One region of the Parvibaculum sp. MBR-TMA-1.3b-4.2 genome, then DNA from elsewhere that is predicted to be linked to it. Evidence: predicted binding sites of a transcription regulator. Region 1 holds the regulator's gene; the other holds the start of a gene.
The links. Region 1 encodes HrcA, which represses chaperone genes, less so after heat shock. Its sites were predicted from a motif close to GTTAGCACTCNCNNNNNGNGAGTGCTAAC; they were not measured.

Region 1 (6,218 bases):
CGCCGCCCTCTTCCGCCTTGGCGACGCCCACACGGGCCGCGCGCAGCAGCCGGTCGCCGATCATGTAACCGGCCGACATCACCTGCACCACCGTGCCCGCGGGCTGGCCGGTGCCGGGCACCTCGAACATGGCTTCATGCAGGTTGGGATCGAATTTTTCGCCCTCGCCCGGTGTGATTTCCCGCACGCCATGGCGCTCGAAAGTGGTGAGGAGCTGACGGTCGGTCATTTCCACGCCCTCGATCATCGCCTTCACGCTGTCGGGCACCTGCGAGCGGTCGTCCTCGTTCAGCGCGGCGAGCGCCCGGCGCAGATTGTCGGACACTTCCAGCATGTCGCGGGCAAAGCTGGCGGCGGCGAATTTCACCGCATCCTGCTTGTCGCGCTCGGTCCGCTTTCGGGTGTTTTCCATTTCGGCCGCCGCGCGCAGCAAGCGGTCTTTGAGATCGGAGACCTGCGCTTCCAGTTCCCCGACGAGATCGGTTTCAGGTGCGGCCTGTTCCGCCCCATCGCCCGCGGCGGCCTGTTCGGCCTTCGCATCGCCGGGCGCGGCGTTTTCGGGGGTGTCGGCGTCCTGTGTCTTTTTTTCTTCGTCGCTCATGGTTTTCCGGTTCGAAAAAGGGATGGCGGCCTGATGGGCTCATGTGCGCGGCGCGGGCGGATATGTCAACCCGCCACGCCTAAACGGGCTATTTGATGAGGCGACCGATGAGCTTGGCGGTGTAGTCCACCATCGGAATGACCCGCGCATAGTTCAGCCGTGTCGGGCCGATCACGCCCAGCACGCCCACCACATGCTCATTGGCGTCCATATAGGGGCTCACGATCAGTGAGGAACCTGACATGGAGAAAAGCTTGTTCTCCGAGCCGATGAAGATGCGCACGCCATCGGCGGATTCGGCGAGATCCAGAAGCTGGATAAGGTCGCGCTTGTTTTCCAGTGCGTCGAAGAGATGGCGAATGCGCTCCAGATCGTCCAGTGCGTGCAGATCTTCCAGAAGATGCGAGCGCCCGCGCACGATCAGCGATTTGGCCAGCGGGTCGTCATTGGAGGCCCGCCCGCCCGACCAGGTTGCCAGTCCGGCCTCGATCACCTTGGCGGTCAGCGAATTGAGTTCGGCCCGCTGCTTTTCCACCTCGCGGGCGAGAAAGCCCTTGGATTCTTCCAGCGTCCGTCCCCGCAAATGGGCGTTCAGATAATTCGTCGCCTCCGAAAGCGCCGAGGGCGTCAGCCCCTTGGGCATTTCGATCACGCGGTTTTCGACGCCCCCGCCTTCCGTGACGATCACGACCAGCGCGCGTTCCGCATCGATCGGCACGAATTCGATATGCTTCAGCGCATCGTCATGGGTCGGCGCGACGACGAACCCCGCCGCATTGGAAAGCCCGGACAGAAGCCGCGTCGCCTCGTCCAGCACGTTTTCGACATCGCGGTCCGTGCCCGCGACCTGCGCCTCGATGGAACTGCGTTCCTCGTCGGAGAGATCGCCGACCTCCAGAAGCCCGTCGACAAAGAGCCTGAGGCCCATATCGGTCGGTACGCGGCCGGCGCTGGTATGCGGCGAGAACAGGAGCCCCAGCGTCTCCAGATCCGACATCACATTGCGGATCGAAGCCGCCGACAGCGACATGGGTATGGTGCGCGACAGGAAGCGCGAGCCGACCGGATCGCCGGTCTCCAGATACGCTTCGACGATATGACGAAGGATCTCGCGCGAGCGTTCATTGAGATCCTTGACGGCGACCATGAATGTGCAAACTCCGAGGGACGATATGAGAGACGGCGCGACGCAGCATAAGATATTGAAATTGCCGACTGAATCTAGGAACGGCTCGTCTGTCCGTCAATCCGCGACCGCTCCGCTTTACGCTGGCTCCGCCAGCCTGTAGGTAAGCGACACGAAAAATGCGGACAAGACAACAGAAACGGACCTGACCCATGCGACCTTCCGGCCGATCGCCGAACGAAATGCGCGCTGTGAGCTTCGAGCCCGGCATCGCCAAACACGCCGAGGGCTCCTGCCTGGTACGCTTCGGCGACACGCATGTGCTGTGCACCGCCTCGCTTGAAGAGCGCATTCCGCCCTGGCTGAAGGGCCGCGGCGAAGGCTGGGTGACGGCGGAATACGGCATGCTGCCCCGCTCCACCCATGAGCGCATGCGCCGCGAGGCAAATGCCGGCAAGCAGTCGGGCCGGACGCTGGAAATCCAGCGCCTGATCGGGCGCTCGCTGCGCGCCGTGGTGGATCTGCGCTCGCTGGGCGAACGCCAGATCACGGTCGATTGCGACGTGATCCAGGCCGATGGCGGCACGCGCACCGCCTCCATCACCGGCGGCTGGGTGGCCCTGCATCAGTGCATCCAGTGGATGAAGGCCCGCGACATGATTTCCGCGCCTGTGCTGAAGGATCACGTGGCGGCCATCTCCTGTGGCATCTATAACGGCAACCCAGTTGTCGATCTGGATTATGCCGAGGATTCCACCGCTGATACCGACGCGAATTTCGTGATGACGGGCAAGGGCGGTATCTGCGAAATCCAGGGCACGGCGGAAGGCGAGCCCTTCTCGGATGAGGAGTTCACCTCCCTCCTGACCCTCGCCCGCACCGCGATCGCCGATCTCGTCGAGGCGCAGAAAAAGGCGATCGCTTAAATGACGCGGGCATTCGAGCAAAATGGCAAGCTGGTTGTCGCCAGCCATAATCCGGGCAAGGTCCGCGAAATCGCCGATTTGCTCGCACCCTTCGGCATCGAAACGGTTTCGGCGGGCGAGCTGGACCTGCCCGAGCCGGAGGAAACCGGCACGACCTTCCGCGAAAACGCCGAGCTGAAGGCGCTGGCCGCCGCGAAAGCCGCGAATCTTCCTGCGCTGGCCGATGATTCCGGCCTTTGCGTGGGGGTGCTGAACGGCGCGCCGGGCATCTATTCCGCGCGCTGGGCGGGGCCGAAAAAGGATTTCGGCTTCGCCATGGAGAAGCTGCGCGTGTCGATCCTCGAAGCGGGCACGCATGATACCTCGGCCTGGTTCGTCTGCGGGCTGGCTCTCGCCTGGCCGGACGGGCATGTGGCGTATTTCGAGGGCCGGGTGGACGGCGAGGTCGTCTGGCCGCCGCGTGGCGACAAGGGCTTCGGTTACGACCCCATGTTCGTGCCCAAGGGGCATGACATCACTTTCGGCGAAATGGACCCGGCGAAAAAACACGCCATGTCCCATCGCGCCGACGCATTCCGGCAGCTCGTGGATGCCTGCTTCAAAAAGTGACAACAAAGTAGCTAAAATAGCGCCGGACAATGAGCCCGGTTTCGGCGTTTATGTGCATTGGCCTTTCTGCCAGGCCAAATGCCCCTATTGCGATTTCAACTCCCATGTCGTCGCGCATATCGACCAGCCCCGCTGGGCCCGCGCGCTGGCGGGCGAGCTTGCCCGCTACCGCGAGCTGACGGGTCCGCGCGAGGTGACCTCGATCTTTTTCGGCGGCGGCACACCGTCCCTCATGACGCCGGAGACGGTGGGAACGGTGATGGAGACCATCGCCCGGCTCTGGCATGTGCCGCAGGGCGTGGAGGCGACGCTGGAGGCCAATCCGACCAGCGTGGAGGCGGAAAATTTCCGCGGATACCGGGCGGCGGGCATCAACCGCCTGTCGCTGGGCGTGCAGTCCCTCGATGATGAGCAGCTGAAATTCCTTGGGCGTCTTCACAGTGCGCAGGAGGCGATGGCCGCTATTGCGCTTGCCCGGGAAATTTTTCCACGTCTGTCATTCGACCTCATTTATGCGCGCCCCGGCCAGACACCGCAGAGCTGGACAACCGAGTTGCGGAAGGCGCTGTCCCATGCGGCCGATCACCTCTCGCTCTACCAGCTCACCATCGAGGAAGGGACGGCCTTCGAGCGCCTGTATGAAAAGGGGGCCTTCCGCCTGCCGGACGAGGATGCGGCGGCGGCGCTTTACGCGCTGACGGCCGATATCTGCGCGGAAAAGGGGATGACGGCCTATGAGGTCTCGAACTACGCCGTGCCCGGCGCGGAATGCGCCCATAATCTCGTTTACTGGCGATATGGCGATTATGTCGGCGTCGGCCCCGGCGCGCATGGCCGGTTGAGCCTGAACGGCAAGCGGATCGCCACCACGGCGCGCCGCATGCCCGGCGACTGGATCGAGGCGGTGGAAGAGACGGGCGATGGCACGCAGGGCACCGAAGAGGTGAGCCCGTCGGGGCAGGGCGACGAGATGGCCCTGATGGGCCTCAGGCTGGAAGAGGGCGTCTCGCTCGCCCGCTACGAGGCGCTGACCGGCAGGGCGCTTCCCGAAGAAAGGCTTGCCCGGCTGGAGGCGCAGCACATGATTGCCCGCGAGCAGCGCGGCAACGACACCCGCCTCATCGCGACGCCGGACGGCCGCATGGTGCTGGACGCGCTGCTGGGCGAATTGCTGGCCTAGCCTTCTTCGTAGTCGGGCTGGGCTTCGGGCGCGGCTTTCTGGAACGCGGGAAGCGTCTCGCAGCGTTCGACGATCTCGGCCAGCCGTGGATAGGGCGTCAGATCGACATTCATACGGCGGAGATTGCCATATTGCGGCACCAGCGCGATGTCCGCGACCGTGGGATAGTCGGCATAGGCAAAGCGCGTATCGGGAGCGCCTTTCAGCATCTCCTCCAGCGCGTGGCACCCGCGAACGGCCCAGCGCTTGTACCAGTCGGCCTGCGCCTGCGGTGGCAGCGCCAGATCCGTGCCGAGAAATTTGAAGATGCTCAGATTGAGCAGCGCGTGCATTTCGCCTGCAACCGTATTGGCAAAGGCCCGGGCCTGCGCGCGGATTGCCGGATCGCTCGGCAGAATGGAAGGCTCTGGATAAAGCTCTTCCAGGTATTCCAGGATCGCCATCGACTGGGTGAGGATCGTCCCGTCATGATCGAGCGCCGGGATCAGGCCCAGCGGATTGATCTTGAGATATTCCGCCGAAAGATGGGCTTCTTTCGGCGGCCGCGTGTCGATAGAGACGTAGTCGTACTCGATCCCCTTGAGATTGAGCACCGTGCGGACACGGTGGCCCGCCGAGTTTCGGAAGAAGGTGTAGAGCCGGAAGCCCATCGCTCAGAACGCCGGGGCAGGGGCAAAACCTGTCGGGGCCGGATCGACCTGCTTGAGGCCCGAGGCCGTGATCTGCATCACGGCGAGCCCGCGTTCGATCCCGCCATCGGGCAGGAAGCGGAACACGCCATCGACGCCGGAAAAGCCTTCCGGATCCGTCAGCACATCTTCGGAATAGGGGTTGCCGCCGCCCCGCGCGGAAAGCGCGATGGCAAGTCCCGCCGCATCATAGGCGAGGCTCGCGAGCCGGGGCGGGGTGGCGCCATAGGCCCGGCGATACCGCTCTACGAACCGTTTATGCGCTTCCAGCGGCGGCGCGGCGAAAAGCCCCCCCTGCAGCGGTGGCTCGCGGGTGAGCGAGGGGTCGTCCCACTGGCCGGTCCCGATGAACTGGACCTGTCGCGGATCGACATCGTTATAGGGCAGAAGCGGCGCCAGCGATTTGATGACCGAGCCGCCCTCCGGCATGAAAACCGCGTCGAACCCGTTGCCGCCATCATAGGCCCGGGCGATCTGCTTGACCGGTGCATACATGCCTTGCGCATTTCGCGGATAGACGGCGCTGGCCACCACGGTGCCGGCCCGCGCGGCCACGGCCTGATTGAAGGCGGTCCGGACACGATCCCCGAAAGCGGATTGCGGATAGAGCGCGGCAAAGCGCGTCTTGCCCTGCAGGACCGTGTAATCGACGATCCGGTCGACCTCGAGCGAGGGCGGGAAAGAGAGCAGGTGCACGCCGTCGCCCGCCACATCGAGATCGGAGGAGAAGGCCAACACCGGCACATGCGTATCGGCGGCAAGCGGTTTCACCGCCTGTACTTCGGCGGAAAAGAGCGGCCCCAGAATGATATCCGCGCCTTCTTCAAGCGCCTGACGCGCGGCCCGTTCGGCGCTGCCGGCCGAGCCGTCGGTCGCCTTGGGCATCATCAACACATTCGGCCGATCGAACTCGAAAAGCGCGAGCTGCGCGGCGTTATAGAGCGCATTCGCCAGATCCTGCGCGCGCGAATTGTTGAAGGGCAGGATGACCGCGATGCGCACCGGGTTCGCATTGGGCGGCAGGAAGGGCGGGCTGTAATAGTTCGCCGGATTGCGTTCGACCAGATGCTCGGGCTGTTGCTGGACG
Region 2 (6,218 bases), 950 kb from region 1:
TAAGCGGGCCGCTGAGTTCTCCATAGGCCACGCCTTCGGCCGGATGCTCGATGATTCCGAGCAGGATCTGGACACCGAGATCCGGATCGAAATCGCGCAATTCGCCGCTCCGCGTCGCCGTCTCCAGCAGGTCACGCAGCACCGAAAAGGGTGTCGGCGTGCCTTTCGGCACTTTCGACTGCTCACCGGTCTGGAATGTCATGATGTACATCCACAGCGTGGGGTCCGCGTCGAACAGGCGGTAGAACTGTGCCGTCGCCATCTCGACCTTGTCGACCAGCGTCCCCTCCCGGCCGTCCAGCTGAGCCAGGAAATTGGAGAAAGGCACAAAGCCGTCGAGAAACATCTCGTTGGCCAGCGCGTCCTTACTCTCGAAATGGCGGTAGATGGTGCCTTCCGCAATCCCGGCGCGGTCGGCAATCTCACGCGTGGTCGTCGCCGATATGCCCTGGGCGACAAAAAGCCCGAGGGCGGCCTCGACGATCCGCTTCTTGGTTCCGGAACCACGTATGTTTTCGCGAGTGATCATTCACTCACATTAGTGACCCTTTTTACGGACGTCAACCCCTGCTCCCCTGCTCTCGTTCATGGGATTCATTTATAGGGCCTGTTTGCCGGGCCCGATCAGGGGCCCGGCCCCAGTCTCGCTCAGGCGCTTTTGCCGCGCGCCTCGATTGGCCAGATATCGACCAGCGCATCGCCCTTCACGACGAAATAGGCGTCGTAGAGGTTCACGGTCGGGTCGCAATGCGGGGTGACGGCGGTGAGCGTTGCACCCAGCGGCAGGGTCGCGCCGTCGGGCAGCAGGATGCCGCCCTGCTCGTCGCCGAAGAAGAAGTAACCCGCCCCTTCCGGCGCCCCGGCATGAAGCACGGGCGGTTCGGCGTCGGTGGAGAAGGCCTTGAAGCCTGCATCCGTCGTGGCGAGGTTCTTCGTGTTGTTGGACACCACACTCATCTGCACGAAGAGCGACGTGTCGAAGGGCATGGGCACGCCGCCTTCTATCGGCACGTCGTTATACTGCTTGTCCATGAAGATGTAGGAGCCGCCCTGAAGCTCGGTCAGCACCTTCGCTTCGGGGTCGATATTGTAGCTGCCCGTGCCGCCGCCGCTCACGATATCGCAGGGCAGGCCCGCCGCCTTCAGCCGGTCGCGCATCTCGCCCAGCACTTTCATGCAGGCCAGCGACTTCTCGCGGCGCTCCTCGAAATTCTCGATATGCATGAGGTGACCGGCATAGGCCTGAAGCCCCATCAGTTCCAGAGAATCGGCGGCGTCCACCAGCTCGGCCAGTTCGAAGGCATCGTCGCCCGGCGCGATGCCGGTGCGGTGCAGGCCGACATCGAGATCGACGATGCATTTGAGCGCCTTGCCCTGGCCGGCGCGCAACGCTTCCTGCGCGGCGGCAGCCAGTGCCCGCACGTTTTCCGCATTGTCCACGGCGACGATCAGCTCCGGCATGCGAGCATTGAGATCGACCAGCCGCTCGATGCCCTGCCCCGTCACCACGGGCGAGGTGAGCAGGATGCTCTCGATCGCCCCGTCGCCCGCCTCGAAAAGCGCTTCGGCCTCGCCGAGCTTGGCGCAGCAGATGCCGACCGCACCCGCCTCGATCTGCCGCCTGGCGATGGAGGCACATTTATGCGTCTTGGCATGGGGACGAATGGAAAGCCCGTTCTTTGCGCAATGCGCGGCCATGGTGGCCACGTTCTTGTCCAGAGCGTCCAGATCGAGGACCAGCGCCGGCGTCGGGATCGTCTGTCGCGATCCCTGTTTGCCGATCATCTCGCGGGCGGTTTGCAGGGCTTTCGACATGTTTACAGGCTCCCCAGATTGGCTGGCCGGCGCGGCGACCTTCACGATGGCGCGCCATCCTAAACACGCAGCGGGCAACGGCAAGGGCGCGGCGCCGCAATGCCGGAATACATGCAATTTATTATGGTTTTTCCACGGAAAGGCGCATATCGACGCAGTGCCATGACAGGGCATTCACAGTGGTGTATGCGATAGACTGACTTATTGTTGTTTGCGTACGCACTCTCCGGGGGGACTGGGTGTCAGAGAGCGGCGCAGGAGAGAGTTCGGGGGAGCAACCCGTTGGCCGTAAAACAGCGTATGGCGGCCCCGAAAGGGGACATGCCCAAACAGGCATCGAGCGACAAGCGCGAGACGATTATCGATGCCGCGTTCGATCTGTTTCGCCATTACGGCTATCGCCGCACCTCGATGGAGGATATCGCCCGCGCCGCCGGCGTCGCCAAGGGGACGCTTTACCTCTATTTCGCCAGCAAGGAAGAGCTTTTCGAGGCCATCGCCCGGATGCTGGCCGCGCGCATGCTGGAAGCGATCCAGGAAGCCATCGCCTGCGACCAGCCCCTTGAAGAGCAGTTTCTGGGCGTGATGGACGCCAAGCTCGGCGCTGTCTGGCGCTGGATCTATTCAAGCCCCCATGCCGCGGAACTGCTGGATCCGCAGCACCAGCTCCCCGACGACGTTTTCGAGGAAGTGGACGCCACCTTCCGTTCCATCATCGCGAAACTCATTCAGAAGGGCGTGGATAGCGGCGAACTCGACCTGAAAGCGGCCGGGTTCACCGTAGAGTCGGCAGCGGCCACCCTGACTACGGCCGCCTATGGAGCGGAAAAGGCGGCGGATGAAGCGGAATTCCGCAAGACGCTTGCCAATATCGTCCGCATAACGCTCCGGGGCCTCCGGGCCTGACCGCTCATCGCGCCCGCTCATGCGCTGAAACGGCCGGCCTTCCGACCCGAAAAACCTGAGTCCCTGCAGCGGTTTATCGCCACTCCCCGCTTGACACTCCGCCACCCCCCTCCTATCTCTCGCGAGAGCTATTGGCACTCACTTTCCACGAGTGCTAACAGCTTCCAAAAAATCCAGGGTTTCCCGCCAAAATGGCGGTTCCGAAACAGGAGACGCAAGAGATGAAATTCCGTCCTTTGCATGACCGAGTTGTCGTGCGCCGGGTCGAGGAAGAGGCCAAGACTGCCGGTGGCATCATCATCCCCGAGACCGCTCAGGAAAAGCCCTCCCAGGGCGAGATCGTCGCGGTGGGCCAGGGCGCCCGCGGTGAAGACGGCAAGATCGTGCCGCTCGACGTCAAGGTCGGCGACCGTGTGATTTTCGGCAAATGGTCCGGCACGGAAGTGAAGATCGACGGCCAGGACCTCCTCATCATGAAAGAGGCCGACGTCATGGGTGTGCTCGAAGGCAAATCCAAGAAGGCTGCTGAATAAGGCTCGCAAGTCCGATGTGACGGCTGCGGGCCTTTTTGCTGCCGCGCGCCGACAGGATCCATGAGCCCAGAACAAGGAACATAGGAATATGGCCAAAGAAGTAAAATTCGGGCGCAATGCCCGTGAGAAGATGCTGCGTGGCGTCGACATTCTCGCGGACGCCGTGAAGGTGACGCTCGGCCCGAAGGGTCGTAACGTCGTGATCGAAAAGTCTTTCGGTGCACCGCGCACCACGAAGGACGGCGTGTCCGTCGCCAAGGAAATCGAACTGGAAGATCGGTTCGAGAACATGGGCGCGCAGATGGTCAAGGAAGTCGCTTCCAAGACCAACGACACCGCCGGTGACGGCACCACCACCGCGACCGTGCTTGCCCAGTCGATCATTCGCGAAGGCGCGAAGTCGGTTGCCGCCGGCATGAACCCGATGGATGTGAAGCGCGGCATCGAGCAGGCCGTGAAGGCTGCCGTCCAGGACATCATCAAGCGTTCCAAGAAGGTGAAGTCCAACGAGGAGATCTCCCAGGTCGGCACCATTTCCGCCAATGGCGAGCGCGAAATCGGCGAGATGATCGCCAAGGCGATGGAAAAGGTCGGCAATGAAGGCGTGATCACGGTCGAGGAAGCCAAGTCTCTCGAGACCGAGCTCGACGTCGTGGAAGGCATGCAGTTCGACCGCGGCTACCTGTCGCCCTATTTCATCACCAATGGCGACAAGATGGTGGCGGAGCTCGACGAGCCCTTCATCCTTCTCCATGAGAAGAAGCTCACCAGCCTGCAGCCGATGCTGCCGATCCTCGAATCGGTCGTGCAGAACGGCCGTCCGCTCCTCATCATTGCCGAGGACATCGAGGGCGAAGCCCTGGCGACGCTGGTTGTCAACAAGCTGCGCGGCGGCCTGAAGGTCGCGGCCGTGAAAGCCCCGGGCTTCGGCGATCGTCGCAAGGCGATGCTGGAAGACATTGCGGTGCTGACGGGCGGTCAGGTGATCTCCGAAGATCTCGGCATCAAGCTCGAAAACGTGACGATGGACATGCTCGGCTCGGCCAAGCGCGTCTCCATCACGAAGGACGACACCACGGTCGTCGACGGTCTTGGCAAGAAGAAGGACATCGAGGCGCGCGTCGCCCAGATCCGTCGCCAGATCGAAGACACCACCTCCGACTACGACCGCGAAAAGCTGCAGGAGCGTCTTGCGAAGCTCGCGGGCGGCGTGGCCGTGATCAAGGTCGGTGGCGCCACGGAAGTGGAAGTGAAAGAGCGCAAGGACCGTGTGGACGACGCGCTCAACGCGACCCGTGCCGCGGTGGAAGAAGGTATCGTCCCCGGTGGCGGCACCGCCCTTCTGATGGCTGCCAAGGCCGTCGCGAAGCTGACCGACGAGAACCGCGACATTCAGGCGGGCATCAACATCGTGAAGCGTGCGCTTGAAGCCCCGATCCGCCAGATCGCCGAAAACGCCGGCGTGGAAGGCTCGATCGTGGTGCAGAAGGTGCTGGAATCGAAGCAGGCCAATTACGGCTTCGACGCCCAGAACGAGGCCTATATCGACCTCGTCGCGGCCGGCATCATCGACCCGACCAAGGTCGTGCGTACCGCGCTTCAGGACGCCTCCTCCGTGGCAGCCCTGCTGATCACGACGGAAGCCATGATCGCCGAGAAGCCGAAGCCGGAAGGCGCCGGCGGCGGCGGCATGCCCGATATGGGTGGCATGGGCGGCATGGGCGGTATGGGCGGCATGATGTAATCATGCGCTCGTCCGGCTTACGCCGACGAATGCGAAGGGCCGGTGGCAACACCGGCCCTTTTCTTTTGAGACATCGTTGCCTCCGGAACCTGACGCAGCGACATCCAACCTCTGCCGCGGACCCTGTGACAGCAGCCTGCCGAGTCACTAGAGTTCCGCCCAACACGAAATTTTCGAGGGACGGAGCCAATGGATTTTTCCTTTTCGGCAGAGGATGAGGAATTCCGCATGATGATGCGGGACTTCTTCGAGAACGAATATCCGAGCGACATCGTGGAAAAGATCGGGCGGGGACATTCTCCGTCGAAGGAAGACTATCAGCGCTCCGAACGCGCGCTTGCCGCGAAGGGATGGCTGGCGGTCAATTGGCCCAAATCCGATGGCGGCACGGGCTGGACCGCCAACCAGAAATACATCTTCGACGAGGAACTGGAACGCGCGGGCGCGCTCAATGTCGTGCCGATGGGGCTTCTTTACGTCGGGCCGGTCATCTACACCTTCGGCACCGACGATCAAAAGAAGCGCTGGCTGCCGGGTATTCTCGACAGCACGACCTTCTGGGCGCAAGGCTATTCGGAGCCCAGTTCGGGCTCGGACCTCGCCTCGCTGCAATGCGCCGCGATACGTGAGGGCGACGAGTATGTCGTCAACGGCACCAAGATCTGGACCAGCCTCGGCCAGCACGCCGACTGGATTTTCTGCCTGCTGCGGACCGACAATTCCGGCAAGAAGCAGGAAGGCATCACCTTCCTTTGTATCGACATGGCGACGCCGGGGATCACGGTGACCCCCATCATCACCATCGACGGCAAACATTCATTGAACAGCGTCACCTTCGAGGATGTCCGCGTGCCGGTGGAAAACCGGATTGGCAAGGAAGGCAAAGGCTGGACTTATGCCAACTACCTGCTTGGCCATGAGCGCACCTCCTATGCGCATGTCGCGGGCAAACGAAAACAGCTTGAGGATATTCGCGCCACGGCCATGCGGACCGAAAGCGACGGCGCACGGCTTCTCGACGATCCGGCCTTTGCCGCCAAGCTCGCCACGCTTGAGACGCGCCTCGATGCACTGGAACTGACCGTGCTGCGAACGCTGGCCTCGGTGGCGGAAGGCGGTGCGCCGGGCGAGGAATCGTCGATCCTCAAGATCATTGCGACCGAGCTGGCGCAGGACATTACCGAGCTGGGCATGGAAGCCCATGGCGCTTATGCGCAGGC

Region 2: groES (co-chaperone GroES) is a predicted target of HrcA. The motif match lies at 2,852-2,880, and genes of this name have one in related genera.

The regions. Positions count from the first base shown of each region.
Region 1 covers NZ_JBRJHC010000001.1:2,189,682-2,195,899, reverse strand. Annotated here, with positions in the region: gene grpE (nucleotide exchange factor GrpE) at 1-601, opposite strand, end outside; gene hrcA (heat-inducible transcriptional repressor HrcA) at 690-1,748, opposite strand; gene rph (ribonuclease PH) at 1,940-2,653, shown strand; gene rdgB (RdgB/HAM1 family non-canonical purine NTP pyrophosphatase) at 2,654-3,262, shown strand; gene hemW (radical SAM family heme chaperone HemW) at 3,243-4,442, shown strand; gene maiA (maleylacetoacetate isomerase) at 4,439-5,092, opposite strand; gene ACSSVQ_RS10465 (penicillin-binding protein activator) at 5,096-6,218, opposite strand, start outside.
Region 2 covers NZ_JBRJHC010000001.1:1,240,083-1,246,300, forward strand. Annotated here, with positions in the region: gene ACSSVQ_RS06100 (TetR/AcrR family transcriptional regulator) at 1-529, opposite strand, end outside; gene ACSSVQ_RS06105 (DSD1 family PLP-dependent enzyme) at 649-1,815, opposite strand; gene ACSSVQ_RS06110 (TetR/AcrR family transcriptional regulator) at 2,137-2,721, shown strand; gene groES (co-chaperone GroES) at 2,943-3,254, shown strand; gene groL (chaperonin GroEL) at 3,343-4,998, shown strand; gene ACSSVQ_RS06125 (acyl-CoA dehydrogenase family protein) at 5,188-6,218, shown strand, end outside.